3 regions of the Streptomyces sp. NBC_00028 genome follow, and region 3 is predicted to be linked to each of the others. Evidence: riboswitches for the same ligand, from Rfam matches in the RefSeq annotation. Region 3 holds a riboswitch; each other region holds the start of a gene.

Region 1 (10,305 bases), 1.1 Mb from region 3:
CGGCGGCGGGGGTGCGGGCGCAGGCCGTGTTGCGGGACGGGACGCTGGTGGATGACTTCCTGATCAAGGAGGGGGCGCGGACGGTGCATGTGCTGAACGCGCCTTCGCCTGCGGCTACGGCCTCGCTGCCGATCGGGCGGGAGGTGGCTCGGCGGGCGTTGGCGGTGCTGGGCGAGGCCTGAGCAGGGAGCCCGGCGTCGGTGCTGGGCGGGGGTGGGTTTCGCTCGCCCGCGCTGGCGGGGTGCCGCTGCGCCCACCCGTGCCGCCCGAGCGGCACGACTGCCCGCAGCTAGGGCGGGGAGACGCACGTAAAATCGACCCCACTGTGTCTGACTCCCGCAACGCCCCCGACGCGTCCCCGCCCTCTCACACCCCCGGTGTGCCCGTTCGGCACACCCGGGCCAAGGGGGAGCCCCGATTTCCCGATGGGCCCAAGCCCGATCCCGCCGGGTCGCACTTCGAGCGGCGGATCCGCAGTTTTCAGCTGCGGCGCAGCCGGGTGACCGCAGGGCAGGCCGACGCGTTGCAGCGGCTGTGGCCCAAGTGGGGGCTGGACATCGACGGGCAGCAGGTCATCGACCTCGGTGAGCTGTTCGGCAACGCCAACCCCGTCGTCCTGGAGATCGGGTTCGGCATGGGTGAGGCCACGGCCCAGATGGCCGACGCCGACCCCGGCACCAACATCCTCGCCGTGGACGTGCACACCCCCGGCCAGGGCAATCTGCTGGGCCTCGCCGACCAGGGCGCCCTGGCCAACGTCCGGGTGGCCAACGGCGACGCCATCATCCTGCTGCGCGAGATGCTCGTCCCCGACGCCCTCGACGGGCTGCGCGTCTACTTCCCCGACCCCTGGCCGAAGAAGCGGCACCACAAGCGGCGGCTGATCCAGCCGGAGTTCCTCAGCCTCGCCGCGACCCGCCTCAGGCCGGGCGCGATCGTGCACTGCGCGACCGACTGGGAGCCGTACGCCGAGCAGATGCTCGAGGTGCTCACAGCGCACCCCGACTTCGAGAACACCCAGGCGGGCGGCGGTTTCGCGCCGCGTCCCGACTACCGGCCGCTGACCCGTTTCGAGGGCCAGGGACTGGACAAGGGACATGTCGTGAACGACCTGTTGTTCCGCCGCGTACAGCGATGAAGAAGCAACGACAAAGAAGCAGGACAGAAGCGAGAGAGACCAGCACCGCAGCCACCCCCCTCGTAAGGTCGATGCCGTGGCCACCTTTCCCCCGTACCCGACGCACCCTCCCACCGGCCCCGCCGGCGGTGCGCTGCGGCACGCGCACTGGTGGCAAAGGAACTGGGTGCGCTACGGCGCCCTGATCACCCTGCTGGCGCTGTCCGGGCTCGTCATCCTCGCCCTGGTGCGTGAACAGACCGGCACCGAGGGCTTCCTGGTCGGCCTCGGCCTGGCGATCCTCCCGGTGCCGCTGCTGATAGCCGCGTTCCGCTGGCTGGACCGGGTCGCACCGGGCCCCTGGCGCAATCTGCTGTTCTGCTTCGCCTGGGGCGCCTGCGCGGCGGCACTGATAGCGATCGTCGCCAACAGCTTCGCGACGCGATGGATAGCGACGGCGACGGCCGACCCGTCCAGCGCGGACACCCTCGGGGCGACGGTGATAGCGCCGGTCGTGGAGGAGTCGGCGAAAGCCGCGGCCGTGCTCCTCGTGTTCCTCTTCCGCAGACGCGACTTCACCGGGATCGTCGACGGCGTGGTGATAGCCGGGGTCACCGCCACCGGCTTCGCGTTCACCGAGAACATCCTCTACCTCGGCACCGCCTTCGGCACCGACCAGCTCACCGGCGACCGCGGCATCGCCTCCGTGACCGCAGCGACCTTCTTCGTGCGGGTCATCATGTCCCCGTTCGCCCACCCCCTGTTCACGGTGCTCACGGGCATCGGCTTCGGCATCGCGGCCCTGTCCGCCGACCGGCAGCACGTCCGCCGGGTCCTGCTCCCCCTGTCCGGCCTGGTGCTGGCGATGGGCATGCACGCCGTCTGGAACGGCTCGTCCACCTTCGGGGAGTACGGCTTCTTCGCCGTCTACGCGGCCTTCATGCTCCCCGCGTTCGGGCTGCTGACCTGGCTGGTCATCTGGACCCGGCAGCGCGAGCTGCGGACCGTCCGCGAGGAGCTGCCCGCCTACGCCGTGACCGGCTGGCTCACCCCCGCCGAACCCTTCGCGCTCGGCTCGATGCGGGCCCGGCGCATCGCCCGCCAGTACGCCCGCCAGCACGCCGGAAGGCCCGCGGCGCGCGCGGTGGCGCAGTACGAGGCGTACGCGACGTCCCTCGCGTTCCTGCGGCACCGCGGGCGCCGCGGCCGCGCCGGCGCCGACTTCGTCGTACGGGAGCGGGAGTTGCTGCACGAGCTGTGGGCCCGGCGCGAGGTCGCACGCCCCGCGCTGGACCACGCGGCCCGTGTGACGGCACCGCCGGTTCCGGTGGTGGCGGCGCCGTGGCCGATGTACGGGGTGTACGGGTACGGGCAGCAGCCGACGCCGTACTCCCAGCCGGCCTATCCCGCGTACAACCCGTACCAGTCCTGACGAGGGTTACGCAGACGCCTCCGTGAGCCGCTCCACCTCCGCGTCCGTGAGCGTCACCTCCGCCACCCGCACCAGCGCCGGCAGCTGCTCCACCGTGCGGGCCGAGGCGATCGGGGCGGCGACCGTCGGCTGGGCGGCGAGCCAGGCCAGGGCGATCGTGGCGACCGGCACCCGGTGGGCCTCGGCGATGTCGTCGAGGGCGGCGAGCACCGAGCGGCCCCGCTCGGTCTCCAGGTGCTTGCCGGCGCCCGCGGCGGCCCGGGCGCCCTCCACCACCTCGCCCTCGCGGTACTTGCCCGTGAGGAACCCGGCCGCGAGCGAGTAGTACGGGACGGCGGCGAGGCCGGTGCGCTCCGCCAGGTCCTGGAGCTCACCCTCGTAGGTCGCGCGCGAGACCAGGTTGTAGTGCGGCTGGAGTGCCACGTACCGGGCCAGGCCCTCGCGCTCGGAGAAGGCCAGCGACTTCTCCAGCCGCTCGGCCGAGATGTTGGAGGCGGCGATGTGCCGCACCTTGCCCGCCCGCACCAGCTCGTCCAGCGCCCCGATGATCTCCTCGACCGGCACTTCGGGCTTGTCGAAGTGGGTGTAGTAGAGGTCGATGTGGTCGGTGCCCAGGCGGCGCAGGGAGGCGTCCGCGGCGGCCTTGATGTTTGCGGCCGTCAGGCCCTGGTACTCCGGGTGCTGGCTGACCTTGGTCGCGATCACGACGTCGTCGCGGTTGCCGCGCGCCTTGACCCACCTGCCGAGAATGGTCTCGGACTCGCCCCCCGAGTTGCCCTGCACCCACGACGAGTAGGAGTCGGCTGTGTCGACGAAGTTGCCGCCCGCGGCGGCGTAGGCGTCGAGGACGGCGAAGGACTGTGCCTCGTCGGCGGTCCAGCCGAAGACGTTGCCGCCGAGGGAGAGCGGGAAGACCTCGAGGTCGGACGTGCCCAGCTTGCGAAGAGAAGTCATGTACGGGATCAACACCCGTACCGGAAGCCGGTATTCCGGACAGGGCGAACCGGCAGCCCTGACGTCGGGGGGTGAGCGTCAGGACCGCCGGGGTTCAGAAGGAGACCCGCCTCAGGGAGTGAGGCCCTTGCTGCGCAGCCACGCCATCGGGTCGATGCCGGTGTCCGCCCCGCCGGGGTGGACCTCCAGGTGCAGATGGGCCCCGGTCACATTGCCGGTCGCGCCCACGCGCCCGATCACATCACCGGTGCTGACCTTCTGGCCGACGCTGACGCTGATCGAGGACTGGTGGCAGAACCACAGCTCGGTGCCGTCGTCGAGGGTGAGGATCGTGCGGTAGCCGTAGGAGCCGGCCCAGCCGGCCTCCGTGATGGTGCCGCTGTGGATGGCCTTGATCAGCGTGCCCGTGGGGGCCGCGAAGTCGAGACCGGTGTGGTAGCCGGAGGACCACAGCGAACCGGCCTGACCGAAGGTCGAGGTGATCGTGTACGAGGAGGTCGGCAGCGTGAACTGCTTGGCGAGCTCGGCGAGACGCTTGGCCTCGGCCTCCTTCGCGGCCTTCTCCTCGGCGGCCTTCTTCGCCTCGGCGGCGTCGTCGGCGGCCTGCTTCAGCGCGGCGGCCTCGGCCTTCGCGGACTGCTCCGCGACCTCGGCCTCGGCGGCGAGCTGGACCTTGTTGTCGACCTGGTTCTGCTGGCTCTCGGCCTGCGCCATGATCCGGTTGCGCAGCGCCTCACCGGCGTCCGAGCCGCTCTCGGCGGTCTCCGTGGTGGTGGTGGCCAGGCTGCTGAGCGCGGTGGCGGAGCCCTTGGGGGCCTCGTCGTCACCGCCGAAGACGCCGCCCACGGAGGGCAGGTCGGGCATCGAGATGGAGACCGGCGGCTTGCCGGTGTTGGCGCTGGCCATGCCGCCCGCGCCGACGGCGGCTATGACACCGACGCCCAGGACGGTGGAGCTGCGGGCGAGTCCTCCGCCGCGCTGCTTGGCCACCCGGTGCTTGCCGCGAGCCGGCCGGAGGGAGTCCTCGGTGGGATTCCAGACGTCCTGCGGACCCTCGTCGTGGTGGTAGCTGCCGTAGCCGAAGGCATCGGTGCTGCGCTGGCTCGGCACATACGGGGCCTCGGGGGCAGGCCGGTTTGACGCCACGTGGGCGTGCTCCTTTCCTTCCTTCTCGCCTACCGGGTTAGCTGACGGGTTCGGAGCAGGAAGGTCTCCTACGCGCGTATAACCGCCGTGCTGCCACGGCGACTTACGCGTGATTCACCCCAAGTTGGTGGTTCCCCGGTTCCCTTGCGGGATTCGGCGCGTGCGCACGGAGCCGACTCTTGTGACGGCTGGGACGACCGCGCTGCGTTATCGAACGTTAATAGACCCGGGGTGCTGATTCCAAGCTGTTCCGCTTGATCATTAACCTTTTTCAGCAGGACGTAGGGGTCATGGCCGGTGAAAAACGGGCGAGTTGACCCGGCCTCAGCAAGCTCACAGGGATTGACGGTATGTCAGTTGTTATGCGGAGGGGGGTCGCGCGATCACCCGCCGTGACAACCGCCGCACGAGGGGGAAACGGCCCGGAAACGACTCAGGGCCGGAATCCATTGGATTCCGGCCCTGGGCCATCAGTAGCGGGGACAGGATTTGAACCTGCGACCTCTGGGTTATGAGCCCAGCGAGCTACCGAGCTGCTCCACCCCGCGGCGATGACTCAATAGTACGCCATCCGCGGGGTTGCTCGCGCACGCATTACCCGTGGGCCCGCCTGACCTGTGTTTCTCAGTCGGCCGGGTTGCCCGCGTGGGTCAGGGTCTCCCAGGAGACGAAGAGGTTGTCGGTGCCCGCCGGGCGGGTCTCCTCGGCGAGTTTGCGGGCCGCCGGGACGGAGAGACCCAGGCGGCCCTCCAGGTGGTTGAGGGCGACCTCCAGGTCCGGGCCCATGGTCCGGTCCACCTTCCCGCCGCACAGCCACGCGGGCGCGGACTCGCCGGCCTGGTAGCGGGCGTGGAAGGCGAGGGTGCTCTTGAGCCGGTCCTTGATCTCGCCGTAGAGGTCGATGCCCTGGTGCCAGGCGGTCTCGGCGATGTGGGCGGTGGCCGCGACGGAGTAGCCGACGTGCTTGAAGTTGCGGCAGGTCTCCTGGGACATGCCGTCCTTGTACGTCTTCTGCCCGAACCAGTACGCCGTCAGCTTCTGCGGTGTGGTGACGCTCGACCCCTTGGGGGTGAGCGGCAGCGTGCCGTCCTTCGCCAGGTAGAAGTAGGCGGGCACGCGCTCCCGGAACCGTTCGAGGGCGTGCTCGAAGGCCCCCCGGTCCTCCAGGAAGACGGCGATCCCGATGGCCGCGTCGGTCATCACGAGGTCCCAGTTGCCGTTGTAGTCGGGGACCTTGCGGGTCACGGTCGGCAGATACGCCGTGCGCAGCATGGTCTCGAACCGCGCGACCCGGTCCGCCGGCCAGCCCGCGCCGGGGCTGTACCGGACGATCTCGGCCGCCCGGGCCCACGTCGACCCGGCCCACCCGGTCTGGAGCCCGGCGTCCTCCTCGGTGTGCCGGCGCATCTTCGCCGACCAGGCGTCCAGGATCTCCCTGGCCTTCAGGGCGTGCTGCCGCTTGCCGGTGATCCGGAAGAGGAGGGCCTGGGTGTAGGCGGCGATGGCGTCCTCGCGCTCCTCGACACAGCCGTGCGCCGGGCGGTCGGCGTGGTCACCGCCGGGGCAGTCGACACTCGCGTACGGCTCGGGCTCGTACTCGTACGCCCCGTACTTGCTGTCCCGCATCCCGAGGTACGCCTTCAGCCACGGCTGCTTCCCGGCGGTGACGTTCTGCTTCACGGCCGCCAACTGCGCCTCGCTGACGAGGACACCGGGGTGGGTGAAGGCGGCGTCCGCGGGGAGGGCGCGGGCCATGGTGCGGGTGTCGGCGCCGGTCGTCCCGCAGGCGGTGGCGAGGAGGGGGACCAGCAGGAGAGCGGCGGTACGTCGGGACCTCATAGGGGAAGCGTGGCCCGGGGGGTGTCGGGGCGCAGGATCTGATGGGCCGATAGGAGTCGGCGCGGCCCGCGGCGGCGCGAACTCACCCCAGCAGATGAAGGTTCGGCGCCTTGGCCCGCTCCTCGTACTCCGGCAGGACGACGACGTCCACACCCGCCGACGCCAGCAGTCCGTTGCCGTCCGCCGCCGTCACGAACGTGTCCGGCTCCCGCCAGCTCGTCACCACCCGGCGCACCCCGGCGTCGAGGATCAGCCGGGCGCAGGGCGCAGGACGGGAGGCGCGGCGGGCGCACGGTTCGAGGCTGCTGTAGACGGTCGCCGAAGCCAGCCGGGGATCGTCCGCGCCGATCTTCGCCAGCGCGGCCTCCTCCGCGTGTACGACGGGGTCGGCGCCCTCCCTCGAATATCCGCGGGCGAGTTCCGTGCCGTCGGCGGCGACCACGACCGCGCCGACGCTGAAGGCGGTCCGCGAGGGCGGACAGAGGGCCGCCAGTTCACAGGCGAGGCGGAGCCAGTGGTGGTCGGCGGGCGTGGCGAGCGGGCCGGTGCCGGGGGCCGTGGGCTCGTAGCGCATGAGGACCACGTCCTCGATCTGCCGGGTCTCCACCAGGCGCAGGCGTCCGTCCTGGTAGCCGCCGGGGCCGAAGAGGCGGGGGGCCTCCGGGGTGCCGACGAACAGCGGGGCGAGGACCAGCTGGAGTTCGTCGGCGAGGCCCTGCTGGAGGAGCTGGGTGTGGATACGGCCGCCGCCCTCGACCATGAGGCGGTCCACGCCCCGGGCGGCGAGGTCGGCGAGGAGGCGGCGCCAGTCGATGTCGGGGCCGAGGGCGGCCACCTCGGCGGCCAGGCCGTGCGCCTTGGCCCGTTCGGCGCCCTGGTCCGTCGTATAGACGAGCTTGTCGCCGCCCGTGTGCCAGAACCTCGCCTCCGGGTCGAGGTCGCCCGAGCCGCTGACCGTGACCTTCAGGGGGTACTCCGGCTTGCCTGCCGCCACCCGGGCCGCGCGGCGCTCCGGGGAGTTCACGAGGAGGCGCGGGTTGTCGGCGCGGATGGTGCCGGCGCCGATCAGGATCGCGTCGACGGAGGCGCGGACCTCGTCGACGCGGTCGAAGTCGGCCGGGGAGGAGAGGAGGAGCCGGTCGGGGCCCAGATCGTCGAGGTAGCCGTCGAGGGAGACGGCGGCGGAGAGGAGGACGTACGGGTGCGGCATCGGAGCGGTCCCTCTCGCTGTGACGTGCGGCTCTTGGTTCAAGTTTGAAACAAACTTACACTGGCTCTATGACGACTCGCTGGCTCACTCCCGAGGAGCAGCGCGCCTGGCGCGCGTACATCGCCGCGGCGCACCTCCTGGAGGACGCGATCGACCGGCAGCTCCAGCAGGACGCCGGCATGCCGCACCTGTACTACTCCATCCTCTCCACTCTCTCCGAGGCGCCGGAGCGGCGGCTGCGGATGACCGATCTCGCCGAGGGACTGAAGATCACGCGGCCCCGGCTCACCTATGCCGTGACCCGGCTGGAGAAGGACGGGCTGGTCGGGCGGGAGAGCTGTCGCTGGGACAAGCGCGGCAGCATCGCCGTACTGACCGACGAGGGGCTGGCGGAGGTGGAGCGGGCGGCGCCGGGACATGTCGAGGCGGTCCGCTCCGCCCTCTTCGACCGGCTCACCCCGGAGCAGGTGGGGCAGCTGGAGGAGATCTCCCGGGCGATCGCGGACGGGCTCCAGGAGGACACGGGGGACGAGGTTCCGTGGCGGCGGCGGTCGTCACCGTCCTGTTCGTGACGAGGGTCGCCACGAGGTCGCGACGAGGTTCGTGACGAGCGCCATAATTCTGTTGCTTCAAATTTAAAGCATGGGGTAGGGTCTCGAACCGTAGATCTGATTCAAATCTGAAGCAGATATGTCTACGGACCGGAGTACCCGCATGACCGACCTCCCCGCCGCAACCCAGCGCTCCCGTGTCCGCGTGCCCCTGCGCTTCGGTGACGGCTACCGCGTCGACTCCGAGCTGGTCACCTTCCACGGACTGGTCGACGGCCAGGAACACCTGGCGGTCGTCCTCGGCGAGCCGGGCCCGAACCCCCTGGTCCGGCTGCACTCCGAGTGCCTCACCGGCGACGTCTTCGGCTCCGCCCGCTGCGACTGCGGCCCGCAGCTGCGCGAGGCGGTCGAGCGCATCGCCGAACGCGGCGGCGTGCTGCTGTACCTCCGTCAGGAGGGCCGCGGCATCGGTCTCTACAACAAGCTCGACGCGTACGCCCTCCAGGACCAGGGTCTCGACACCTACGCCGCGAACACCGCGCTGGGCCTGCCCGAGGACGACCGCGACTACACGGCCGCCGCGCAGATGCTGAAGGCCCTGGGCATCGAGTCGCTCGACCTCCTGTCCAACAACCCCGACAAGGCGGGCCAGCTGCGCGACCTCGGCATCGACGTCCGCGACCGGGTGCCCACCGGTGTCTTCACCACCGCCCACAACGTCCGCTATCTGCGGGCCAAGGTGCTCCAGACCCAGCACACGCTGCCGCTGGGTGAGCTGAGCGTCGGCTGACTCACTTCGGCGGGGTGTGCGCGAGGTAGGCCAGGACGGCCAGCACCCGGCGGTGGCCGCTGTCACTCGGGGGCAGACCGAGCTTCAGGAAGACGTTGCCGATGTGCTTGTGGACGGCGCGTTCGGTGACGACGAGGGTCTTCGCGATGGTCGCGTTGTCGTGGCCCTCCGCCATGAGTTCGAGGGTCTCGCGCTCGCGCGGGGTGAGCGAGTCCAGCGGGGAGTCCTTGCGGCGGGTCAGCAGCTCGGTGACGACCTCGGGGTCCAGGGCGGTGCCGCCGGCGGCGACCCGCTCCAGCGCGTCGAGGAACTCGTCGACCCGGCCCACCCGGTCCTTGAGGAGGTAGCCGACCCCGCTGGTGCCGCCGGCGAGCAGCTCGGCGGCGTAGGACTCCTCGACGTACTGCGAGAGCACGAGGACCGGGAGGCCGGTGATCCGCTCGCGGGCCTCCAGCGCGGCCCGCAGCCCCTCGTCCCGGAAGCCCGGCGGCATCCGGACGTCCAGGACGGCGATGTCCGGCCGGTGTTCCAGGAGCGCGGGCATGATCTCGGGCCCGGTCCCGGCGACGGCCACCACCTCGTGCCCGGCGGACGTCAGCAGCAGCACCAGTCCCTCCCGCAGCAGGGCGTTGTCCTCGGCGATCACCACACGCACGGCAGCTCCACTTCGATCACGGTCGGCCCCCCGGCGGGGCTCGACACGTCCACGGTCCCGTCCAGCGCGGCGACCCGGCGCCGCATCCCGAGCAGCCCCGAGCCACCGCCTTCGTCGGCCCCGCCCGACCCCTCGACATCGCTCACCCGCACGCGCAGTCCGCGCCGGGTACGGGTCAGCCGTACCTCGGCGCGGGGCGAACCACTGTGTTTGGCGGCGTTGGTGAGGGACTCGGCGACCACGAAGTAGGCCGCGGCCTCGACGGCGGCCGGCGCCCGCACCCCTTCGTCCAGCCCCTGGTCCTCGATGCTCACCCGCAGCCCGCTGCTCGCCGCCAGGGCCCGCACCGCGCCCACGAGGCCGCGGTCGCTGAGGATCGGCGGGTGGATGCCGCGCACCACCTGACGCAGCTCGGTCAGCGCCTGCTCGGCCTGGTCCTGGGCGTCGTCCAGCAGTTTGCGGGCGGCCTCGGGATCACGGTCGTAGGCCCGTTTCGCCAGCCCGATCCGCATCGACAGCGCGACCAGGCGGGCCTGGGCGCCGTCGTGCAAGTCCCTCTCGATACGGCGGAGTTCGGCGCCGTGCGCGGAGATCGCGTCGGCGCGGGTCGC
Region 2 (10,305 bases), 1.7 Mb from region 3:
CCACACGCCCCCACCCGCGCCCCAGCGCCCCGCGCCCGCCCGGATCGACCAGGTGCGTGCCGAGCTGGACGAGCTCAGTGACTATCTGCGCCGGCAGGACGGCCAGGCCGGCGGCAACCACGAGGGCGGAAGGTGACCGTGGCGACAGGACGTGTCGTCGCCGGCCGCTATGAACTGTCCACGCTCATCGGACAGGGCGGCATGGGACAGGTCTGGACGGCGTACGACCAACGGCTGGACCGGCGCGTGGCGGTGAAGCTGCTGCGCCCCGACAAGGTCGCCGGGCAGGAGGCGGACGAGCTGCGCCGCCGGTTCGTGCGCGAGTGCCGGGTGACCGCGCAGGTCGACCACCCCGGGCTCGTCACCGTGCACGACGCGGGCAGCGAGGGCGAGGAGCTGTTCCTCGTCATGCAGTACGTCGACGGCGCGGACCTCTCGGACCACCTCGCCGAGCACGACCCGTATCCCTGGCAGTGGGCCGTCGCGGTCGCCGCGCAACTCTGCGCCGTACTGAGCGCCGTGCACGCCGTGCCGATCGTCCACCGCGACCTCAAGCCGCGCAACGTGATGGTGAAGCAGGACGGCACCGTCACCGTCCTCGACCTCGGTGTCGCCTCCGTCATGGACGCCGACACCACCCGCCTCACCCACACCGGCACCCCCATCGGTTCGCCCGCCTACATGGCGCCCGAGCAGGCCATGGGCGGCGCCGTCGGCCCGTACACCGACCTCTACGCGCTCGGCGTGCTGCTCCACGAACTCCTGAGTGGTGACGTCCCGTTCTCCGGCTCCACGGCGCTCGGCGTACTGCACCGCCACCTCTACGAGCCCCCGCTCCCCGTACGCCGTCTGCGCCCGGAGGTGCCGGAAGCGCTCGAGACGCTCGTCCTGCGCCTGCTCGCCAAGGACCCGCAGCACCGGCCCGCCAGCGCGCAGGAGGTCTACGAGCACCTGGAGGCGCTCCTGCCCGCGCGCGGGATGCCCACGGGGGCGCCGCTCGACCCCACGCGCCCCTTCCTGCGCCCGCACGCCCCCTGGCCGGACCGCGCCCGCACGCCCGCGCCCCAGCCGACGCCCGCCGTGCCGCACACGCCCCCCGCCGAGAAACCCGACGTCGCGCGCGCCGTCGACGAGGTCAAGCGCCTCCTCGGCGAGGGCCGCATCACCCAGGCCGTCGACATCCTCGGCGCGATCCTGCCCGCCGCGGCCGAGCAGCACGGCGAGCACTCACCGGTCGTCCGCACCCTGCGCAAGCAGTACGCCGCCACGCTCATGGACGACGGCCAGTACCGGCGCGCGCTGCCCGAACTGCGCCGCCTCGCCGACGAACGGGCCGCCGAGGCCGGCCACGCCGACCCCCAGTCCCTCCGCTTCCGCTACGACGCCGCCCAGTGCCTCGAACAACTGGGCGAACCGGCGGCGGCCCTGGCGGAATACCGCGCCCTGCTCCCCTTCTACGAGAACCAGTACGTGGCCGGCGACCCCGACATGGCCCACGACATCCGCCGCCGCATCGGCCACCTCCTACTCGCCCTCGGCGACCGCCCCGCCGCCCACGACACCCTGGCCCGCCTCGTCCACGACGTCGAACACCTCCACGGCCCCGGCCACCCCCTCGCGGCGGAGGTACGCCGGACGCTGGAGTGGCTGGGACAGGTGCGCGGCTGAGACCCGTCAGGGCGCCTTCGGCCGGGGTGCAGGGCACGCCGTGCCGCGCCGGTGCCCCAAGTCCCGGTGAATCGTTGGTCGAATGGGTTGGCCAGAGCTTGCCCACTGCCTACCATCGATCACCGCAAGACTTTGTGCACCGTCGCACAATCTCCTCGGGAGGCTTCCTTGCACCGCCGTCGTCGCACCGCGTTCCTCCTCTCCGCCGCGATCGTCGCGGCGCCGCTGCTCACCGCCTGCGGCAGCGACGCGCATCCCGGCGCGGCCGCCGTCGTCGGCGACCAGCGGATCACCGTCGCGCAACTGGAGACCAGGGTGAACGAGGTGCGCGACGCCCAGCGCGCCGCGCTGCCGGACGACGCTCAGTACGCGCAGGCCATCGCCAAGACCGGCACCCTCGCCCGCGACACCCTGCACGGCATGGTCCTCGACCAGGTCCTGCACCGCGCCGCCGAGGACGCCGGCATCACCGTCACCCGCAAGGAGATCCAGACCATGCGCACCGGTCTGGAACAGCAGGCCGGCGGCTCCAAGGCCCTGGAGACGGCCTGGCTCCAGCAGTACGGCGTCGCCCCCGAGCGCCTCGACGACAACCTCCGCCTCCAGCTGGAGGCCCAGAAACTCGCCGCCGCACTCGGCACCGACACCAGCCAGCCCGCCTTCTGGGCGGCCCTGTCCAAGGCGTCCAAGGAACTCGACGTCGACCTCAACCCCCGCTACGGCACCTGGGACGTCGAGAAGAGCAGCCGCGTCGACGCCAAGACACCGTGGGTACGCGAGGTCACGGCATCGGGAACCCAGCAGACGGCCTGACCCGGGAAACGTGCGGCGGCGGAACGGTACGGCACCGCCGATCGCCCTGTGGATGACTCGCGGGGCTGTCGGCGGCGTGGGTTAGCTTCGAACCGTGAACACCACCAGCCCCGCAGCCACGCCGGACACCCCCGCGGCCCCCGGCCGCATCGTCCTGCTGACCACCAGCCACCGCGTCGCCCCCGGCCTGCTGTCCTGGCCCGCCTGGCGGACCCTGCACGCCGCCGACCGCGTGCTGTGCGCCGACGGAGCGCACCCGCAGCTGCCGTATCTGCGCGAGGCCGGGACAAGGGTCGACGAGGCGTCGCCGACGGCGGAGGAACTGGTCGCCGCCTGCGCGGGCGGTCGCACCGTGGTCGTCGTGGCGACCGGTGAGGGCGAACCGGCCCTCACCGACGGCCTCGCCCGCCTCGCCGGCTCGGGCCGCGTGTCCATGCCCGACCTGGAACTCCTCCCCGCCTCCTACGACCTCCCCGGCGCCCGCCTCCTCGACCTCGTCCAGGTCATGGACCGCATCCGCGCCGAATGCCCCTGGTCCTCGCAGCAGACCCACAAGGGCCTGGCCAAGTACGGCATCGAGGAGGCGTACGAACTCGTCGAGGCCATCGAGGACGGCGACCGCGACGAACTCCGCGAGGAACTCGGCGACGTCCTCCTCCAGGTCGTCTTCCACGCCCGCATCGCGGAGGAGCACCCCGAGGCCCCCTTCTCCATCGACGACGTGGCGGGCGGCATCGTCACCAAGCTCATCCACCGCCACCCCCACGTCTTCGGCGACGAGACCGCCTCGACCCCCGAGGAGGTCAAGGCCCACTGGCTGCGCACCAAGGCGATAGAGAAGCAGCGCGAGTCGGTGACGGACGGCATCCCCCTCGGCCAGCCCGCCCTGGCCCTCGCCACGAAACTGTCGTCACGGGTCCGCACGGCGGGCCTGGAGGTACCGCTCCCGAAGGGCGAGGGCATCGGCTACGAACTGCTCGCACTGGCAGCCGCCGCCGAGTCCGAGGGCGTCGACCCGGAGGCGGCGCTGCGGGTCGCGGCGCGGGCCTATCGGGACGCGGTTCGGGCGGCTGAGGGGCTGGGTGAATGAGGGGCTGGGTGGCTGAGGCGCTGGGTGGCTGAGGGGCTGGGTGCCTGGTACGCCGACATCCGTCCGTGGCGGGCCGGCGAAGCTGGGCGGTCGTAGCGCAAGGCCGCCGAGACGGGTCACCCGGATCCCGCGCAGGTGTCGGCGGAAAACCCGGATACCGTCAAGGAGTGACCGACCAGCCCCTCGCCGAGCGCACCACCCCCACGGCCCCCGAACTCTTCACCTGGGAGTTCGCCACCGACCCCTACCCCGCCTACGCCTGGCTCCGCGAACACGCGCCCGTGCACCGGACGCGGTTGCCGAGTGGTGTGGAGGCGTGGCTGGTCACGCGTTACGCCGACGCCAAGCAGGCCCTCGCCGACCAGCGGCTCAGCAAGAACCCCGCGCACCACGACGAGCCCGCGCACGCCAAGGGGAAGACCGGCATCCCCGGTGAGCGCAAGGCGGAGTTGATGACGCATCTGCTCAACATCGACCCGCCGGACCACACGAGGCTGCGCCGGCTCGTCAGCAAGGCGTTCACGCCGCGCCGGGTCGCCGAGTTCGCTCCGCGCGTGCAGGAGTTGACCGATCAGCTGATCGACCGGTTCGCCGCACAGGGCTCCGCCGACCTCATCCACGAGTTCGCGTTCCCGCTCCCCATCTACGCCATCTGCGACCTGCTCGGCGTCCCCCGCGAGGACCAGGACGACTTCCGGGACTGGGCAGGCATGATGATCCGGCACGGGGGAGGGCCGCGCGGCGGGGTCGCGCGGTCGGTGAAGAAGATGCGCGGATATCTGCTGGAGCTCATCCACCGCAAGCGCGAGAGCCTCCCCGCCGACCCCGTCCCCGGCGAGGACCTGATCTCCGGCCTTATCCGCGCCTCCGACCACGGCGAGCACCTCACCGAGAACGAGGCCGCGGCGATGGCCTTCATCCTTTTGTTCGCGGGGTTCGAGACCACGGTCAATTTGGTGGGTAATGGGCTGTTTGCCCTGATGACCCACCCCGACCAACGTGCCCGCCTCCAGGACTCCCTCGCCGCAGGCGAGAGGGGCCTCCTGGAGACCGGTGTCGAGGAACTCCTGCGCTACGACGGCCCGGTGGAGCTCGCCACGTGGCGCTTCGCCACTCAGCCGCTCACCGTCGGAGGGCAGGACATCGCCGCCGGCGATCCCGTGCTCGTCGTGCTCGCCGCCGCCGACCGGGACCCCGCACGGTTCGCGGACCCCGACACCCTCGACCTGTCCCGCCGTGACAACCAGCACCTCGGCTATGGCCACGGCATCCACTACTGCCTCGGCGCACCGCTCGCCCGACTGGAGGGTCAGACCGCGCTCGCCACCCTGCTCACCCGGCTCCCCGACCTTCGACTCGCGGTGGATTCAGCCGATTTGAGATGGCGTGGCGGCCTCATCATGCGTGGGCTGCGGACGTTGCCTGTCGAGTTCACGCCGACCTCGTAGCAGGGTTCGCGCCAACTCGGCCATCAGTGCAGGTCGTTGTAAACGTGACACGCCCTCATCTCTGTGATCTTCACGTGATCTGCGCGGCATTAACTTGTGACAAGTGATCGTCTGCCGATACGTTCACCAACCAGCGTGGCGACCAGCACCACCCGCCACGCCGGTCACCGCTGTCTCCGAAAGGTCCCCGCATGCTCACCGGGAACGGTCGTCACCGTCGCCCCCGCCAAGCTCCGGCGCTTCTCGTCGCGGCCGGAGTGACCGGCTCCGCCATCGCGATCCCGCTGCTCGCCGCCACCGCCGCGAACGCGGCCGACGGGAGCACCTGGGACAAGGTCGCCAAGTGCGAGACCGACGGCTCCTGGAGTCAGAACAACGGTGACGGTACCTACGGCGGGCTCAGCCTCTCCCAGGAGAACTGGGAGAAGTACGGCGGCCTCGACTACGCCCCGACCGCCGACCTGGCCAGCCGCAACCAGCAGATAGCCGTCGCCGAGAAGGTCCTCGCGGACCAGGGTGTCGGCGTCTGGGGCGCCTGCGGGCTGCTCAACGGGCTGAGCAAGGACTCCGGCTCGGCCGATGTCGACACGGGTGTCGGGAGCGACTCGTCCGACGGGGCCGGCTCCGCGTCCGATGCGTCCGGCTCGGGGTCGGAATCGTCCGGGTTGTCCAACTCCTCGGAGTCCGACTCGTCGGGCGACGCCTCCACCGATGCCTCCGGCGACGCGTCCGGCAGTGCCTCCGGTGATGCCTCCGCCTCGCCCTCCGCCTCGCCGGACAAGTCTTCCAAGTCGGACACGTCCGACTCTGATCCCGCCGATTCACAGTCGCCCGACAGCTCGCCCACAGTTCCGGCCAATGAGGTCGAATCGGACAACTCGTGGCAGGAGGGCGGTTCTTCGAGCCTCGTCGACATCGGCGCTCTCGGTGCCGACAGCGAAGACGGCGCCGGTACCGGTCGGCACCGTGGCGCGAGCGCCGCCGAGAAGGCGTACACCGTCCGCGAGGGCGACACGCTCGCCTCCATCGCCGACTCCCTTGGGCTCGACGGCGGATGGCGTCGGCTCTACGCCGTGAACAAGAAGGTCATCGGCACCGACCCGAGCGCCATCATGCCCGGTCAGACCCTCGTAGTCGGGTCTGAATAGGGCGAAAACCGGCGGGAGTTCACGTCATGCTTCGCGCCGAATGTCCGGTTTGGCGAAAGTGTGGGATGAGTCTCAGAAGCCCTGATCGTCTTTGAAATTCCCCGGATTCCGTGGCTACGGTCAACACCGCTCGTCACCACGAGCCCCGGCTGCCGCAACGCCGAATCCTGCCAGCGGCCGTACGGGAACAGTCGTCGCGTCAAGCGCCGTAGGCAGGAGCGGGGGACCCAAGGTAAGTGCCGGGCCCAGCAGTTCACGCTGGACCGGCTTGGGGTGAAGCCGCGCATCGGGAGATGCGCGGCCGGGCAACTCAACCGGCCCGAACCCGACAGCTCACCTCGCAGGCGTCGGTGAGGGGATCCACCATGCTGTTTTCCGGCAAGGGCAAGCACCGTCGTCCGTCCAAGGCCACCCGCGTCGCCGCGCTCGCCGGCGTCACCGGTGTCGCCATCGCCGCCCCGCTGATGGCGGCCGGCAACGCCTCCGCCGCCACCGCCTCCGAGTGGGACGCCGTCGCCCAGTGCGAGTCGGGCGGCAACTGGTCCATCAACACCGGCAACGGCTACTACGGCGGTCTGCAGTTCTCCGCCTCGACCTGGGCCGCGTACGGCGGCACGGCGTACGCCTCCACCGCCGACCAGGCCTCCAAGTCGCAGCAGATCGAGATAGCCGAGAAGGTCCTCGCCGCCCAGGGCAAGGGCGCCTGGCCGACCTGTGGTGTGGGCCTGTCCGGCGCCACCTACACCGGCGGCGGCAGCTCGTCCTCCTCCGGCTCCTCCAGCTCGTCGAGCGACAGCAGCACCAGCACCCGCTCCTCCGAGCAGTCGACGTCCCGTTCCTCGGAGCGCACGACCGCCAAGAAGACCGTCACCACCCCGACCGGCAAGAAGGTCAAGAAGGGCGACGGCGAGTACAAGGTCGTCAAGGGTGACACCCTCAGCTCCATCGCCGAGAAGCACGACGTCAAGGGCGGCTGGCAGAAGCTGTTCAAGCTGAACAAGGACATCATCAGCGACGCCGACTTCATCTACCCGGGCCAGCAGCTGCACCTCAAGTAGGGCAGCCGGGCAACGCCCAGCTGAACCACAGCGCCCTCACATCCGTGGTCCTCATACTGAAGGCCTCGTGAGGGTCACCCCCGTCCCCCACGGGCTCCCCGCTCCGGTGCGTGTTCCCCCGTACGCACCGGAGCGGGGTTTTTCACGCCCGGGTGTTTTACGCCCTCGTACCCGAGTCTCTTTGTTCCGTTCGGAAACAATTTACTCTCGGTTCTGTCCAGGGGGCGGTCCACGCGGTGGCCGATCGCCCGGAGCCGGTTAGGCTCGTCTCGCAGAGCCGCTGCGGCAGTGCCGTAGCCGCGTCACATCCCAAGAAGGAGATGCTCGTGCCGTCCATCGACGTCGTCGTAGCCCGGGAAATCCTGGACTCCCGAGGCAACCCCACGGTCGAGGTCGAGGTCGGCCTCGACGACGGCAGCACGGGTCGTGCCGCCGTCCCCTCCGGCGCCTCCACGGGCGCCTTCGAGGCCATCGAGCTTCGCGACGGTGACCCGAACCGCTACATGGGCAAGGGTGTCGAGAAGGCCGTCCTCGCCGTCATCGAGCAGATCGGCCCCGAGCTGGTCGGCTACGACGCCACCGAGCAGCGCCTGATCGACCAGGCCATGTTCGACCTGGACGCCACCGACAACAAGGGCTCCCTCGGCGCCAACGCCATCCTCGGCGTCTCCCTCGCCGTCGCCCACGCCGCCTCCGAGGCCAGCGACCTCCCGCTCTTCCGCTACCTGGGCGGCCCGAACGCGCACCTGCTGCCGGTGCCGATGATGAACATCCTGAACGGCGGCTCGCACGCCGACTCCAACGTGGACATCCAGGAGTTCATGATCGCCCCGATCGGCGCGGAGTCCTTCTCCGAGGCGCTGCGCTGGGGCGCCGAGGTCTACCACACCCTCAAGAAGGTGCTGAAGACCAAGGGCCTGTCCACCGGCCTCGGCGACGAGGGCGGCTTCGCCCCGAACCTGGAGTCCAACCGCGCCGCCCTCGACCTCATCGTCGAGGCCATCAAGCAGGCCGGTTACATCCCCGGTGAGCAGATCGCGCTCGCGCTCGACGTCGCCGCGTCCGAGTTCTACAAGGACGGCAAGTACGAGTTCGAGGGCAAGTCCCGCTCGGCCGCCGAGATGACGGAGTACTACGAGGAGCTCGTGGCGGCGTACCCGCTCGTCTCCATCGAGGACCCGCTGTTCGAGGACGACTGGGCCGGCTGGAACGTCATCACCGAGAAGCTGGGCGACAAGGTCCAGATCGTCGGCGACGACCTCTTCGTCACCAACCCGGAGCGCCTGGCCCGCGGCATCGAGGAGGGCTCCGCCAACGCCCTGCTCGTCAAGGTCAACCAGATCGGTTCGCTGACCGAGACCCTGGACGCCGTCGAGATGGCCCAGCGCAACGGCTTCAAGTGCATGATGTCCCACCGCTCCGGCGAGACCGAGGACGTCACCATCGCCGACCTCGCCGTCGCGGTGAACTGCGGCCAGATCAAGACCGGCGCCCCGGCCCGCTCGGACCGCGTCGCCAAGTACAACCAGCTGCTGCGCATCGAGGAGATCCTCGACGACGCCGCGGTGTACGCCGGCCGTAGCGCGTTCCCGCGCTTCAAGGGCTGACACCCCCTCAAGGACAGCGTCGTACGTACGTCCCCGTACTCGGTCCCGTACCGTGTGCGGGGACGTACGCGCGTGGGTGAACGGGAGTGAGAGATGGCCGTCAAGGACCGGGATCGTTTCTCCACCGCGACCCGGATCCGGCTGCTCGGCGAGCAGACCGCGGCCCGGGTCTACCGCTCCCAGACCAAACGCCAGGCCCGCCGCTCCCGGCTCACCGGCCGCGCGGCGCTGCTCGCCCTCGTCCTGTGCTCGCTCGTCGTCGCGCTCGCCTACCCGATAAGGCAGTACGTCTCCCAGCGCGCCGAGATCTCCGATCTGCAGCGGCAGCAGGAGCAGGCCCGGCAGCGCGTCGAGCAGCTGCGCGACCTCAAGGCGCGGTGGCAGGACGACGCGTACGCCGAGCAGCAGATCCGGCAGCGGCTGCACTATGTGATGCCGGGGGAGACGGGGTTCGTCGTCGTCGACCCGGGCGCGGCCGAGCAGTCGCGCGCCGAGCTGGGGGCGGCGGACCGTCCCTGGTACTCGAACGTCTGGGACGGGGTCGACAAGTCCGACGCCTCCGACCAGTGAATCCGACGTCTTCGACCAGTGAAGCTGAACCAGAGAAAGACAGGCATGGAAACGCCTCCGCCCACCACCCCGCGCACCGAGCCGACCGACGCCGACGTCGAGGCCTTCAAGCAGCAGCTCGGGCGTCCGCCGCGCGGGCTGCGCGCCATCGCGCACCGGTGCCCCTGCGGGCAGCCGGACGTGGTGGAGACGGCCCCGCGTCTGCCCGACGGCACGCCCTTCCCGACGCTGTACTACCTGACGTGCCCGAAGGCGAACTCGGCGATCGGGACGCTGGAGGCGAACGGCGTGATGAAGGAGATGACGGAGCGGCTGGCGGCCGACCCCGAGCTCGCCGCGGCGTATCGCGCCGCGCACGAGGACTATGTCCGGCGGCGTGACGAGATCGAGGAGCTCAAGGGCTTCCCGAGCGCGGGAGGCATGCCGGACCGGGTGAAGTGCCTGCATGTACTGGTGGCGCACTCCTTGGCCGCGGGCCCCGGCGTGAACCCGCTCGGCGACGAGGCCCTTGCGATGCTGCCGGAGTGGTGGAGCAAGGGGGCGTGTGTGGTGCCGCCCGCTGACCTGTGACCCTGCGTTCCGCTGCCGTACCAGGGGGCTCCGCCCCCTGGACCCCCGACCTTCGCCCACCCACCACCCGTCTCGGTGGGTCAAAGAGTGAGGAAGCCCCATGACCCGCGTCGCCGCCATCGACTGCGGTACCAACTCCATCCGCCTCCTCGTCGCCGACGTGGACCCCGCGACCGGTGAACTCGTCGACCTGGACCGCCGTATGACGATCGTGCGGCTCGGGCAGGGCGTCGACCGGACCGGGCGGCTCGCCCCGGAGGCGCTGGAGCGGACGTTCGCGGCGTGCCGCGAGTACGCGGCGGTCATCAAGGAACTCGGCGCCGAGCGGCTGCG
Region 3 (10,305 bases):
CCGCGAGGCCGACCCGGTCCAGGGCCGTCGCGACGCGGGTGCGCCGGGTGCGGGGGTCGGCGGTCGGGTCGGCGGCGTCGTAGCGGACGAGGTTGTCGCGGCCGGAGAGGAAGCCGTAGAGGGCCGGGCCCTCGATGAGGGCGCCCACGTGCGGGAGTACGGCGCGGGTGGCGCGCGGCATGGGGCGGCCAAGGACCCGGGCCGTGCCCGACGTGGGCTCGATCAGGCCCATCAGCATGCGGATGGTGGTGGTCTTGCCGGAGCCGTTGGGGCCGAGGAAGCCGAAGACGCTGCCCGCCGGGACGGTCAGGTCGAGACCGTCGACGGCGAGCTGCCCGCCGCGGTAGCGCTTGGTGAGCGCGCGGGTGTGGATGACGCTGTCGTCCTCCACGTCCCCCGCGCCCTCCGGATGCGATTCCGTGGCGGGCAGTTGCCCCATCGGCTCCCTCGATTCATCCAGCCCAGCCCTTACGGCACCTACTTCGCCGCGTCCGCCGCCTTCACCAGCGCGTCCTTGGTCACGGCGCCGACGTAGACCTTGCCGTCCTCCGTGACCAGGGCGTTGATCAGCCGCGTCTTGAAGACCGTGCCCTCGCCGAACGTGCCGTTCACCTTGTCCCCGAGCGAGTCGAGGAAGCCGCCGAACGCGCCGCCGGCCTCGGAGCCGGACGGGATGCCCTGGCCGCCGGTGTCGAAGGCGGCGATGGAGTCCCAGCCGTCCCCGATCACGTTCAGCCCGTCGAGGCCGGCGCCGAAGCCCTCGGCACCGGACGGCTTCGTGTGCTCCCGCGGGGCGGCCGTGCTGTCCTCCTCCGTGACCTTCGCGCCCTTGGGCGGGGTGAAGTCGAAGGTGGACGCGGCCGGCTTGGCGAAGCTGACCTGGGTGAAGCCGGCGTCGACGACGGCCGCGCCGCCGCTCGCCGGGGTCAGCGTGAACTTCAGCGGCAGTCCGGTCTTCGCGTCCACGGCGACGGTGATCTGGCCGATCGTCGACCCGTCGTCCTTGGGCTTGATGACGAGCCGGTACGCGTCCCGGCCGGCCACCTGCGCGGTGCCGTCGACCGTCACGGACGTGGTGTCGTCGACCGCCTTGAGGGCCTCGTCGGCGAAGTCCTTGGGCGTGGCCGGGGCTTCCTCGGCGTGCTCGGCGCTCTCGTCGGCGGCGGCGTGGAAGACCTCGTTGGACTTGCTGTCGTAGCCCCAGACGTTCTTGCCGTTGTGGATGAGGCTGTACTCGGCGGCGTCCTCCAGGACCGAGACCTTCTGCTTGTCCGGGCCGTCGGAGGCGACGCGCAGGGTGTGCGTGCCGGTGGCGAGTTCGGTCAGCTTGGTGGAGGGGGCGGCGGACGACCCGTCCCCGCCGGAGCGCGAGCCGCCGCCCGTGAAGGCGTCGCCGAGCCCGCCGAAGTCGGGCAGCCCCAGATCCGTGCTGATCTTCACCGTGCCGGACAGCTGCTGTACGTCCGACGCGGCGATCTTCTCGATGAGTTGCTGTGCGCTGATCTTCGGCAGGTCCGGGTCGCCTGAGTCGGCGAGCGCGGGGACGAGCCCGATGGTCGCCGCGGCCACCCCCACGACCGCGGCCGGGACGACGTACCGCGCGGCCTTGCGACGCCCTGCGCGCAGGTCCTCGGCCTCGTCCGCGAGCGTGATGTCGTCGGATTCGTACGGTGCCATGTGTGCCCTACCTCCGTCGTCGGCGGCGGCGTCCTCTGAAGCGCTCTCCCTGCCCAGGGAGGTGCCCCCCACGTCCAACCCGTAGCCGCCATTCTCACCCGAATCGGTGAGGATTGGTGTTTTCCCGTGGTTCCCATCTGACCAAATCGGCGGCGGCGGGGCGTCAGCCCGCGGGCTCAACTCCACGTACACCTGGGGTATGACACACGGAGGCGGCGCCTCCCCCGACCCGTAGGGGTCGCACGGAAGGCGCCGCTCCGGACGTGCTGGTCAGCCGCGCAGGAACACGTAGTCCGCGTGGTACGGCACCGCGACGATCTGTCCCGGCGCGCAGGAGCCGGACGGGGCTGCTCCGCCGACGGTGTTGAGCCGCAGGATCTCGGTCGTACGGGCCAGCAGGCCGTGCTGCCTGCCGGACTGAGTGGCCTTCAGGTCCAGCTCCGGGATGTTGCCGTCGCCGTTCGGGGTCCGGGACAGGACGGCGCCGACGACCGCGCTGCCGTCGGGCGCGACCCACTGCGGGGTACCGGAGTTGGGGGCCACGAACGAGTGTGCGATACGGCCGCCGAGGACGGCGCTGACGTCCCGCTGGGCGAAGGCGTACCCGCCGCCCGTGGCCGCCTTGCACTCGTAGATCTGCTCGCCCTTCACCACGGACGCCTGGAGGTTCTTCAGCGCGTCACGGAAGCCGAACCCGGCGACGGTGACCTGGTGCAACTGCCCCCGCACGGCTCCACCGGGGAACTGCTTGGTGTGCAGGTTGGCGTAGAACGACCCGGGATCGGACTTCAGCGCGTCGAGCAGTGCCGCGTCCTTCACCGTCACCGTGCCGGTGGCGCTGTGCCCCCTGCCCTTCCCGAGCACCTTGCCGAAGTCGACCCTGACGTCGCCGTTGACTCCCTTGGCACCCTGGTGGAGATGCAGGGCGGTGGGCCGGTCGAGCCCCCGCCACTTCACGGCGACGGAGACCTGATCCCCGTCCACCTTGACGAACTCCAACGCGGCCCCGTCCGAGTCCCCCACGCCGACCTCGTTGGCCCCCCGCAGACTGGCGGCGAGGACGGTCGGGGTCTCGGTGGTGTTCCCGACGGCCGAGGCCGACGTGGGGACAGCCACGGCGGCCACGGCGACAGCGCTGACGATCAGCCTCTTACGCATGAACGTGTCTCCCCGTCTCCCGGAGCCGGCACCCCCTGCGCCGACTTCCGTGGAGACATACGGGACAGATCCAGCCTGGACTCAGCCCAAATATGTGAGCGGCATCACATTGATGCCGCCCAGGGGCACGGGGAACCACCGGGCACCAGAACAGCAGGCCCCGAGGCTTACCCCGCCCGATGCACCACGGCGTCGCACAGCTCGGTCAGCGAAGCCTTGGCGTCGCACTCCGGCAACGGAGCAAGCGCAGCCCGCGCCTCCTCCGCGTAGCGAACCGTGTCCCGCCGAGCCTGCTCCAGCGCGGGATGCGTCCGCAACGCCTCCAACGCCTCCGCCAGCCGCGCGTCATCGCTCAGATCGGAGTCCAGCAGCTCACACAGGGCCACGTCCTCCGCCAGCCCCAACCGCGCCGCCCGCTCCCGCAGGCGCAGCACCGGCAGCGTGGGAATGCCCTCGCGGAGATCCGTCCCCGGCGTCTTCCCCGACTCATGGGAGTCGGACGCGATGTCGAGCACGTCGTCCGCGAGCTGGAAGGCGACGCCGAGCCGCTCCCCGTACTGCGTCAGCACGTCGACCACCGTCTCGTCGGCACCCGACATCATGGAGCCGAACCGGCACGCCACCGCGATCAGCGATCCCGTCTTGCCGCCCAGCACATCCAGGTAGTGCTCGACCGGGTCCCGGCCGTCCACCGGCCCGGCGGTCTCCAGGATCTGTCCGGTCACCAGCCGCTCGAACGCCTCGGCCTGGATACGGACCGCCTCGGGCCCTAGGTCGGCGAGGATCTGTGAGGCGCGGGCGAACAGGAAGTCACCCGTGAGGACGGCGACGGAGTTGCCCCAGCGGGTGTTCGCGGCGTCGACGCCGCGCCGCACCGTCGCCTCGTCCATCACGTCGTCGTGGTACAGCGTCGCCAGATGGGTCAGCTCGACAACCACCGCCGACGGCACCACACCGGGTGCGTAGGGGTCGCCGAACTGGGCGGTGAGCATCACGAGCAGCGGCCGGAAGCGCTTGCCGCCCGCGCGGACGAGATGCTGTGCGGCCTCCGTGATGAAGGGGACCTCGCTCTTGGTCGCTTCGAGCAAACCCTCCTCGACAGCAGCCAATCCGGCCTGGACATCGGCTTCGAGAGCCTGGTCCCGCACGCTCAGCCCGAACGGCCCGACGACGGTCACGAGGGGTCTCCTGTCTGCTGGTGTCTACTGGCGCTTACGCGGTTTGTCGATAGGTCGCTGCCTTCACTCAAGTCAGCGTATCCGGTCACCTTTCGATCACCGTCGCCCCCCACCCGTGCAGCGCGGGCGGTATCGGATCACGGCCGGTATGTTTCTGATCACCTGAAAAGAACGGATATCTATCGACTTAAGCGGAAGTAGTGGAGTGTGTCTGGAACCAGTGTCGACGTAGAGCCCGGAAGTCAGCCACCCCCCGAGGACGACACCGCCTTCTTCGGCCAGCCGAAAGGCCTGCTCACCCTCTCCGGTCTGGAGGTCTGGGAGCGCTTCTCGTTCCTGGGCATGCAGGCCATCCTCGTCCTGTACTTCGCCGACTCGGTGGCGAACGAGGGCATGGGCATGTCGGCCGGAACCGCCGCCTCCGTCTCCGCTGCCTACGGCACCCTCGTCTACCTCGTCTCCGTCGCCGGCGGCTGGCTCGCCGACCGCATGCTCGGCTCGTACCGAGCGGTGCTGTGGGGCGGCATCCTGATCGCCTGCGGGCACTACTCCATGGCCGTGCCGACCGCGACCATGACCTGGGTGGGCCTCGGGCTGATCAGCGCCGGCACCGGGCTGCTCAAGCCCAACGTGGCCACCATGGTCGGCAAGCTCTACCGGACCGACGACGAGCGGCGGGACGCCGGGTTCGCGCTGTACTACATGGCGATCAACATCGGCGCCTTCGCGGGCCCCCTGATCACCGGCTGGCTGGGCGACCACAAGGGCTGGCACTGGGGTTTCTCGGCCGCCGCGATCGGCATGACCTTCGGGCTCGTCCAGTACGTCGCCGGGCGCCGTCACCTGGCCGGGCGCAGACACGCCGCGGAGTTCGCGCTGGCGCGGGGCCCGATGCGGCGGGCGGTGGGGCTGATCGTGCTGGGTGTCGTGGTCGTGGGCCTGGTCGCCACCGCGCTCGCGCTGGCCGGCTGGCTGACCATGGACCGGTTCGTCGACCTGCTCACGCTGGTCTCGGTGATCGCGCCGGTCGTCTACTTCACGGTGATGTTCACGAGCCCCCGGGTGACCGCCGAGGAACGCGGCCGCCTCAAGCCGTACATCGTGCTCTTCCTCGCCTCGACGGTCTTCAACTTCATCCTCTTCCAGGCCTACTCGACAATGATGCTGCTGGCCTCGACGAACGCCGAGACGACGATCCTCGGCTTCGACTTCCCGGCCAGCTGGTACGCCTCCGCGCTGGGCGCCTTCGAGGTCGGGCTCGCGCCCGTCGTGGCCGCGCTGTGGGTGCGGATGGGCCGCGGCCAGCCGCACGCCTCCAACAAGATCGCCATCGGGGTCGTACTCGGCGGTCTGTCGTTCCTGCTCATGGTCGTGCCGACGAGCGGGCACAGCGGCGACGACTATCTGATGTCCGTCTGGTGGATCGTCGGCTCCTATCTGCTCCTGGGCCTCGGCGACGTGCTCCTGGAGACCTCCGGCATGTCGGCCACCACCAAGCTGGCCCCGGCCGCCTTCTCCAGCCAGACCATGTCCCTCTGGTTCCTCTCCCTCGCCCTCGCCAACGGCATCCAGGCGCAGACGGTGAAGCTCTACGACGACGTCTCCCACCCGGCCTACTTCGGCGTCAACGGCGCGATCGCGGTGGCCGCGGGTCTCGCGGTGATGGCCGCCGCGCCCTGGCTGCGCCGCACCATGCACCCCGTCCACTGAGGTCACAGCGATGAGCCTGCACATCCGTACGTCCTTCCCCTACGAGACGGCCCACGAGGACCTCCGCATCCCGCTTCCGGACGGGACGCGGCTGTACGCGCGCGTGTGGCGACCGCTCACCGAAGAACCGGTACCCGCTCTGCTCGAATACCTGCCGTACCGGCTCACCGACTGGACCGCGCCCCGCGACTTCCAGCGCCACCCCTGGTACGCGGGCCACGGGTACGCCTCCGTGCGCGTCGACGTCCGCGGGCACGGCAACAGCGAGGGGCTGCCGACGGACGAGTACTCGGCGACCGAGCTGGCCGACGGGGTCGAAGTGGTCAACTGGCTGGCGGCGCAGCCCTGGTGCGACGGCCGGGTGGGTATGTTCGGCATCTCCTGGGGCGGCTTCAACTCACTCCAGATCGCGGCCCTCGCGCCCGAGCCGCTCAAGGCGGTCGTCACGGTCTGCTCCACCGACGACCGCTATGACAACGACGTGCACTACATGGGAGGTTCCGTCCTCGCCGTCGACATGCACGCCTGGGCCGCGACCATGCTGGCCTTCGTCTCCCGGCCACCCGATCCGCGGTACGCGGGCCCGGGCTGGCGGGACCTGTGGCTCGAACGCCTGGAGCACGTCGACCCGTTCATCCACACCTGGCTGGACCACCAGACCCGCGACGCCTACTGGCGCCACGGCAGCGTCTGCGAGGACTACGGCGCGATCGACGCGGCGGTCCTGGCGGTGGGCGGCTGGCACGACCCGTACCGCGACACGGTCCTCCGTCTGGTCGAGCATCTGCCGCCGGACCGGGTCCGCGGGATCGTCGGTCCCTGGTCCCACCAGTACCCGGACCGCGGGCTGCCGCCGGGCCCGGCGATCGGCTTCCTCCAGGAGACCCTGCGCTGGTGGGACCAGCACCTGAAGGGCGTCGACACCGGCGTCATGCGCGAGCCCCTCCTGCGGGCCTACGTCAGCGACTCGCACCGCCCCGCCACGGCCTACGACACCCTCCCGGGCCGCTGGGTCGGTGAGCCGGCCTGGCCCTCCCCGCACGTCACGACCATCTCGTACGGCCTCCAGGGCGCCCCCGTCCTCGTCCGCTCCCCGCAGCACACGGGGGTGGACGCCGGGCGCTTCTTCCCGTTCGGGAACGATGCCGATCTGCCGCCGGACCAGCGGGAGGAGGACGCCCGTTCGGCCTGTTTCGAGTTCGCGGTGGGTGAGGAGACCTGGGTGCTGGGGCGGCCCCGGGTGCGGTTGCGGGTGACGTGCGAGGTGCCGCGCGGGCAGGTGATCGCACGGTTGTGCGATGTGGCGCCGGACGGCGCGTCGACGCTGGTCACCCGGGGCGTGCTGAATCTGTCGGCGCGGCTCGGGCGGGACCGGGCGGTGCCGTGGGAGCCGGGGGCGACCGGGGAGGTCGTCTTCGAGCTGAACGGCATCGGGCATGTCTTCCCGCCGGGTCATCGCATCCGGCTCGCGGTCTCCTCCGCCTACTGGCCGTGGATCTGGCCGCAGCCCGAGTCGGAGGCCGGCTTCACGCTGGACCCGGCGGGCAGTTTCCTCGAACTGCCGGTCAGGACCCATGACTTGGCAGCCGACATCGGCTTCGAGGACCCCGAACAGTCCGCACCCCTGGGCGTCAACTTCCCGGCCACCCTCGACGAACCCCGCCCCGAGCGGCTGGTCGTCCGGGATGTCGCCAAGGGCGAGTGGTGCCTTGAGGTCGATCCGCGGTACGGCGGCACCCGGGTCTATCCCGACGGCCTGGAGTTCACCGAGGACGCGCTGGAGACGTACACGGTCGACGAGACGGACCCCCTGTCGGCCCGTGCCCGCTCGGAGTGGTCGATCCGGCTGCACCGGCCGGAGCTGGGCTGGGACACGACCGTCCGGACCCGCTCGGAGATCACCTGTGAGGCGGCTGTGTTCCTGACCTCCAACGAGGTGATCTGCACCGAGGGCGACGAGGTGGTCTTCCATCGGACCTGGGAGAAGCGGATTCCACGGACCGCCGGTTAAACGCCAGTTGGGCGCGATTGCCCGATTTGCCGTTCTCGTGCTCGGCGGTGACATGCCTCACGCTTCCACGCCCCGAATCCCCGTAATTCCGGGCCTCACAATCCACGCACCAAGGTCAACAGGTGCGATCTGTGAATCCGGTACTTGTTTCGGACATGTGCAGTCGCATACGTTCCCGGCCCGGGTGGACGCCTAATCCTGCCGCCACCCGTAGACCGCTCACACAGAGAACTTCACGGCAGGAGCGGGGGAACCAGGTAAGTCGCCGGACCGGACGTCTTCGGACATTCCGGTACGGCTTGGGGTGAAGTCATGCCTACTTCGGCATGGCCGGGCAGCTCCCGCCCGAACCCGACAGCTCACCTCGCAGGCGCCGGAGAGGAACTTCGTCATGCGTCTGTCCCGCAAGCTCGCCGTCACCGGTGCCGCCGTCGCCGCACTCGCCTTCCCCGTCGTCGGCGCGACCACCGCGTCCGCGGCCACCACGACCACGGTCACCGCCACCTCGCTCGGCTACTCCGACACCCTCGACGGCTGGATCCGCGCCTCGCTCCAGGTCATGGCCCAGAACGGGATCCCCGGCAGCTACGACGGCATCTACCGCAACGTCATCCGTGAGTCCTCGGGCAACCCGTACGCCATCAACAACTGGGACTCCAATGCGATCGCGGGCACGCCCTCCAAGGGCCTGCTCCAGGTGATCGACCCGACCTTCAACGCGTACCACGTGGCCGGCACCTCGTGGAACTCCTACGACCCGGTCGCGAACATCACCGCGGCCTGCAACTACGCGGCGCAGCGGTACGGGTCGATCGACAACGTCTGGGGCGCCTACTAGAAGTACAGCCGTTCGAGGACGACGGCGATGCCGTCGTCCTCGTTCGACAGGGTCACCTCGTCGGCCACCGCCTTGAGTTCGGGGTGGGCGTTGGCCATCGCGACACCATGGGCCGCCCAGTCGAACATGGGGATGTCGTTGGGCATGTCGCCGAAGGCGAGGGTGTCCCGCGGGCCGAGGCCGAGGTACTCGGCGGCCAGCGCGAGGCCCGTCGCCTTGGTGATGCCGCATGGCTGGAGTTCGACGGTGCCGGGGCCGGACATCGTCACCGTCGCGAGGGAACCGACGACTCCGCGCGCGGTCGCCGCCAACTCGTCGTCCGACAGGGCGGGGTGGCGCAGCAGCACCTTGCTGATCGGCTCGCACCACAGGTCGTCGCGGCGGCCCACCCGCACGGCGGGCAGGGTCGGGTGCGGCATCAGATAGCCCGGCTCGATGAGCGTGAGCCCGTCGACCCCGTCCTGGTCGACGGCGGCGTACACCTGCCCCACCTCGGCCTCGATCTTGCCGAGCGCGGTCTCGGCCAGCTCCCGGTCCAGGGTGACCGACCACAGCAGACGGTCCGCGCCGGCGTCGTAGACCTGCGCGCCCTGCCCGCACACCGCGAGGCCGGTGCTGCCGAGGTCGTCGAGGAGCGGCCGCACTCTGGGGGCCGGTCGGCCGGTCACCACCAGATGCCGGGCCCCGGCCGCCGCCACCCGCGCGAGCGCGGCGAGCGAGCGGTCGGAGAGCGTGTCGTCGCCCCGGAGGAGGGTTCCGTCCAGGTCAGTGGCGACGAGTGAATATGCGGTGGGTGCGGCCATGATCAGAGAATACGGATGGAATCCCCCGCCGACTCGACGCGAACCGGACGGCCGCACCTTTCACATCCGTTGACGTCGGCTCCGGTTGGCGCCCCAGTGGAATCCCGCACCACGACAGGGGAGTTGGGGTCCTCGGAGAGCCGGCCCGCGTCCCGTTGAGGCCGCGGGACGTGGCCACGGATCCGTGAGCGTCCGTGAGTTTCTGTGAGCGTGCACAGAGAACGAAGCATTTCACCCTCTTGTCAAGGAAGGGTCTGTCGGGTTTCCTACTGTTGCTCGCGGGTGTCCCCCCTCTCTGAAGTATGTGCACGCTCACAGACGCGGGGGCGTTTTCTCTTGCTCTGTGAAAGGACCCTGACATGCGTAGACGCAGTGTGCTCACCGCTGCGGGAGCCGCCGCGCTGGCCGTCCCCGTGCTGGGAGCGGTGCCGGCCGCGGCCTCAACGGGCGGGCGCCGCCTGGAGATCCGGGCCGTCGACATCTCCTCGCTGCCCAAGAACGAGGACCACGGCGCCGTGTACCGCACCGCCGACGGCCGCCGCGAGGACCCGGTCCGGCTGCTCGCCCGCGCGGGGATCAGCCACGCCCGGCTGAAGGTGTGGGTCGACCCGGTCGACGGCTACAACAACAAGGCGCACATCCTGCCCCTCGCCCGCCGGCTGCGACGGGCCGGCATCGGCATCTGGGTCGACTTCCACTACTCCGACACGTGGGCCGACCCGGGGCACCAGAGCAAGCCGGCCGCGTGGGCGGACCTGGACGTGACGGGCCTGTCCCGTGCGGTGTACGACCACACGGCCGACGTACTGGGCGCACTGCGGCGCCAGGGCACCCCGGCCGCGTTCGTGCAGGTCGGCAATGAGATCAACGGCGGCATGCTGTGGCCCGAGGGCAAGAACTGGGGCAGTGACGGCGGGGGTTGGGGCAATC

The links. Region 3 has a riboswitch for cyclic di-AMP ahead of OG885_RS19110 (transglycosylase SLT domain-containing protein). Riboswitches for the same ligand answer to the same signal wherever they lie in the genome.
Region 1: another riboswitch for cyclic di-AMP. It lies ahead of OG885_RS24300 (M23 family metallopeptidase); the one in region 3 lies ahead of OG885_RS19110 (transglycosylase SLT domain-containing protein).
Region 2: another riboswitch for cyclic di-AMP. It lies ahead of OG885_RS26900 (transglycosylase family protein); the one in region 3 lies ahead of OG885_RS19110 (transglycosylase SLT domain-containing protein).

Annotation. Positions count from the first base shown of each region.
Region 1 covers NZ_CP108293.1:5,379,043-5,389,347, reverse strand. Annotated here, with positions in the region: gene lhgO (L-2-hydroxyglutarate oxidase) at 1-182, shown strand, start outside; gene trmB (tRNA (guanosine(46)-N7)-methyltransferase TrmB) at 326-1,138, shown strand; gene OG885_RS24310 (PrsW family intramembrane metalloprotease) at 1,215-2,549, shown strand; gene OG885_RS24305 (aldo/keto reductase) at 2,556-3,503, opposite strand; gene OG885_RS24300 (M23 family metallopeptidase) at 3,615-4,649, opposite strand; cyclic di-AMP (ydaO/yuaA leader) riboswitch at 4,661-4,818, opposite strand; tRNA gene OG885_RS24295 (tRNA-Met) at 5,124-5,197, opposite strand; gene OG885_RS24290 (alginate lyase family protein) at 5,274-6,488, opposite strand; gene OG885_RS24285 (dihydrofolate reductase family protein) at 6,571-7,698, opposite strand; gene OG885_RS24280 (MarR family winged helix-turn-helix transcriptional regulator) at 7,767-8,270, shown strand; gene ribA (GTP cyclohydrolase II) at 8,413-9,039, shown strand; gene OG885_RS24270 (response regulator) at 9,041-9,694, opposite strand; gene OG885_RS24265 (histidine kinase) at 9,682-10,305, opposite strand, start outside.
Region 2 covers NZ_CP108293.1:5,973,568-5,983,872, forward strand. Annotated here, with positions in the region: gene OG885_RS26870 (hypothetical protein) at 1-136, shown strand, start outside; gene OG885_RS26875 (protein kinase domain-containing protein) at 175-1,668, shown strand; gene OG885_RS26880 (SurA N-terminal domain-containing protein) at 1,837-2,481, shown strand; gene OG885_RS26885 (nucleoside triphosphate pyrophosphohydrolase) at 2,576-3,571, shown strand; gene OG885_RS26890 (cytochrome P450) at 3,739-5,019, shown strand; gene OG885_RS26895 (transglycosylase family protein) at 5,211-6,167, shown strand; cyclic di-AMP (ydaO/yuaA leader) riboswitch at 6,362-6,529, shown strand; gene OG885_RS26900 (transglycosylase family protein) at 6,533-7,225, shown strand; gene eno (phosphopyruvate hydratase) at 7,546-8,832, shown strand; gene OG885_RS26910 (septum formation initiator family protein) at 8,926-9,402, shown strand; gene OG885_RS26915 (DUF501 domain-containing protein) at 9,448-9,972, shown strand; gene OG885_RS26920 (exopolyphosphatase) at 10,073-10,305, shown strand, end outside.
Region 3 covers NZ_CP108293.1:4,300,660-4,310,964, forward strand. Annotated here, with positions in the region: gene OG885_RS19080 (ATP-binding cassette domain-containing protein) at 1-439, opposite strand, end outside; gene OG885_RS19085 (LolA family protein) at 478-1,677, opposite strand; gene OG885_RS19090 (CHRD domain-containing protein) at 1,948-2,835, opposite strand; gene OG885_RS19095 (polyprenyl synthetase family protein) at 3,003-4,013, opposite strand; gene OG885_RS19100 (peptide MFS transporter) at 4,221-5,723, shown strand; gene OG885_RS19105 (CocE/NonD family hydrolase) at 5,740-7,734, shown strand; cyclic di-AMP (ydaO/yuaA leader) riboswitch at 7,941-8,120, shown strand; gene OG885_RS19110 (transglycosylase SLT domain-containing protein) at 8,126-8,572, shown strand; gene OG885_RS19115 (HAD family hydrolase) at 8,569-9,375, opposite strand; gene OG885_RS19120 (arabinogalactan endo-beta-1,4-galactanase) at 9,735-10,305, shown strand, end outside.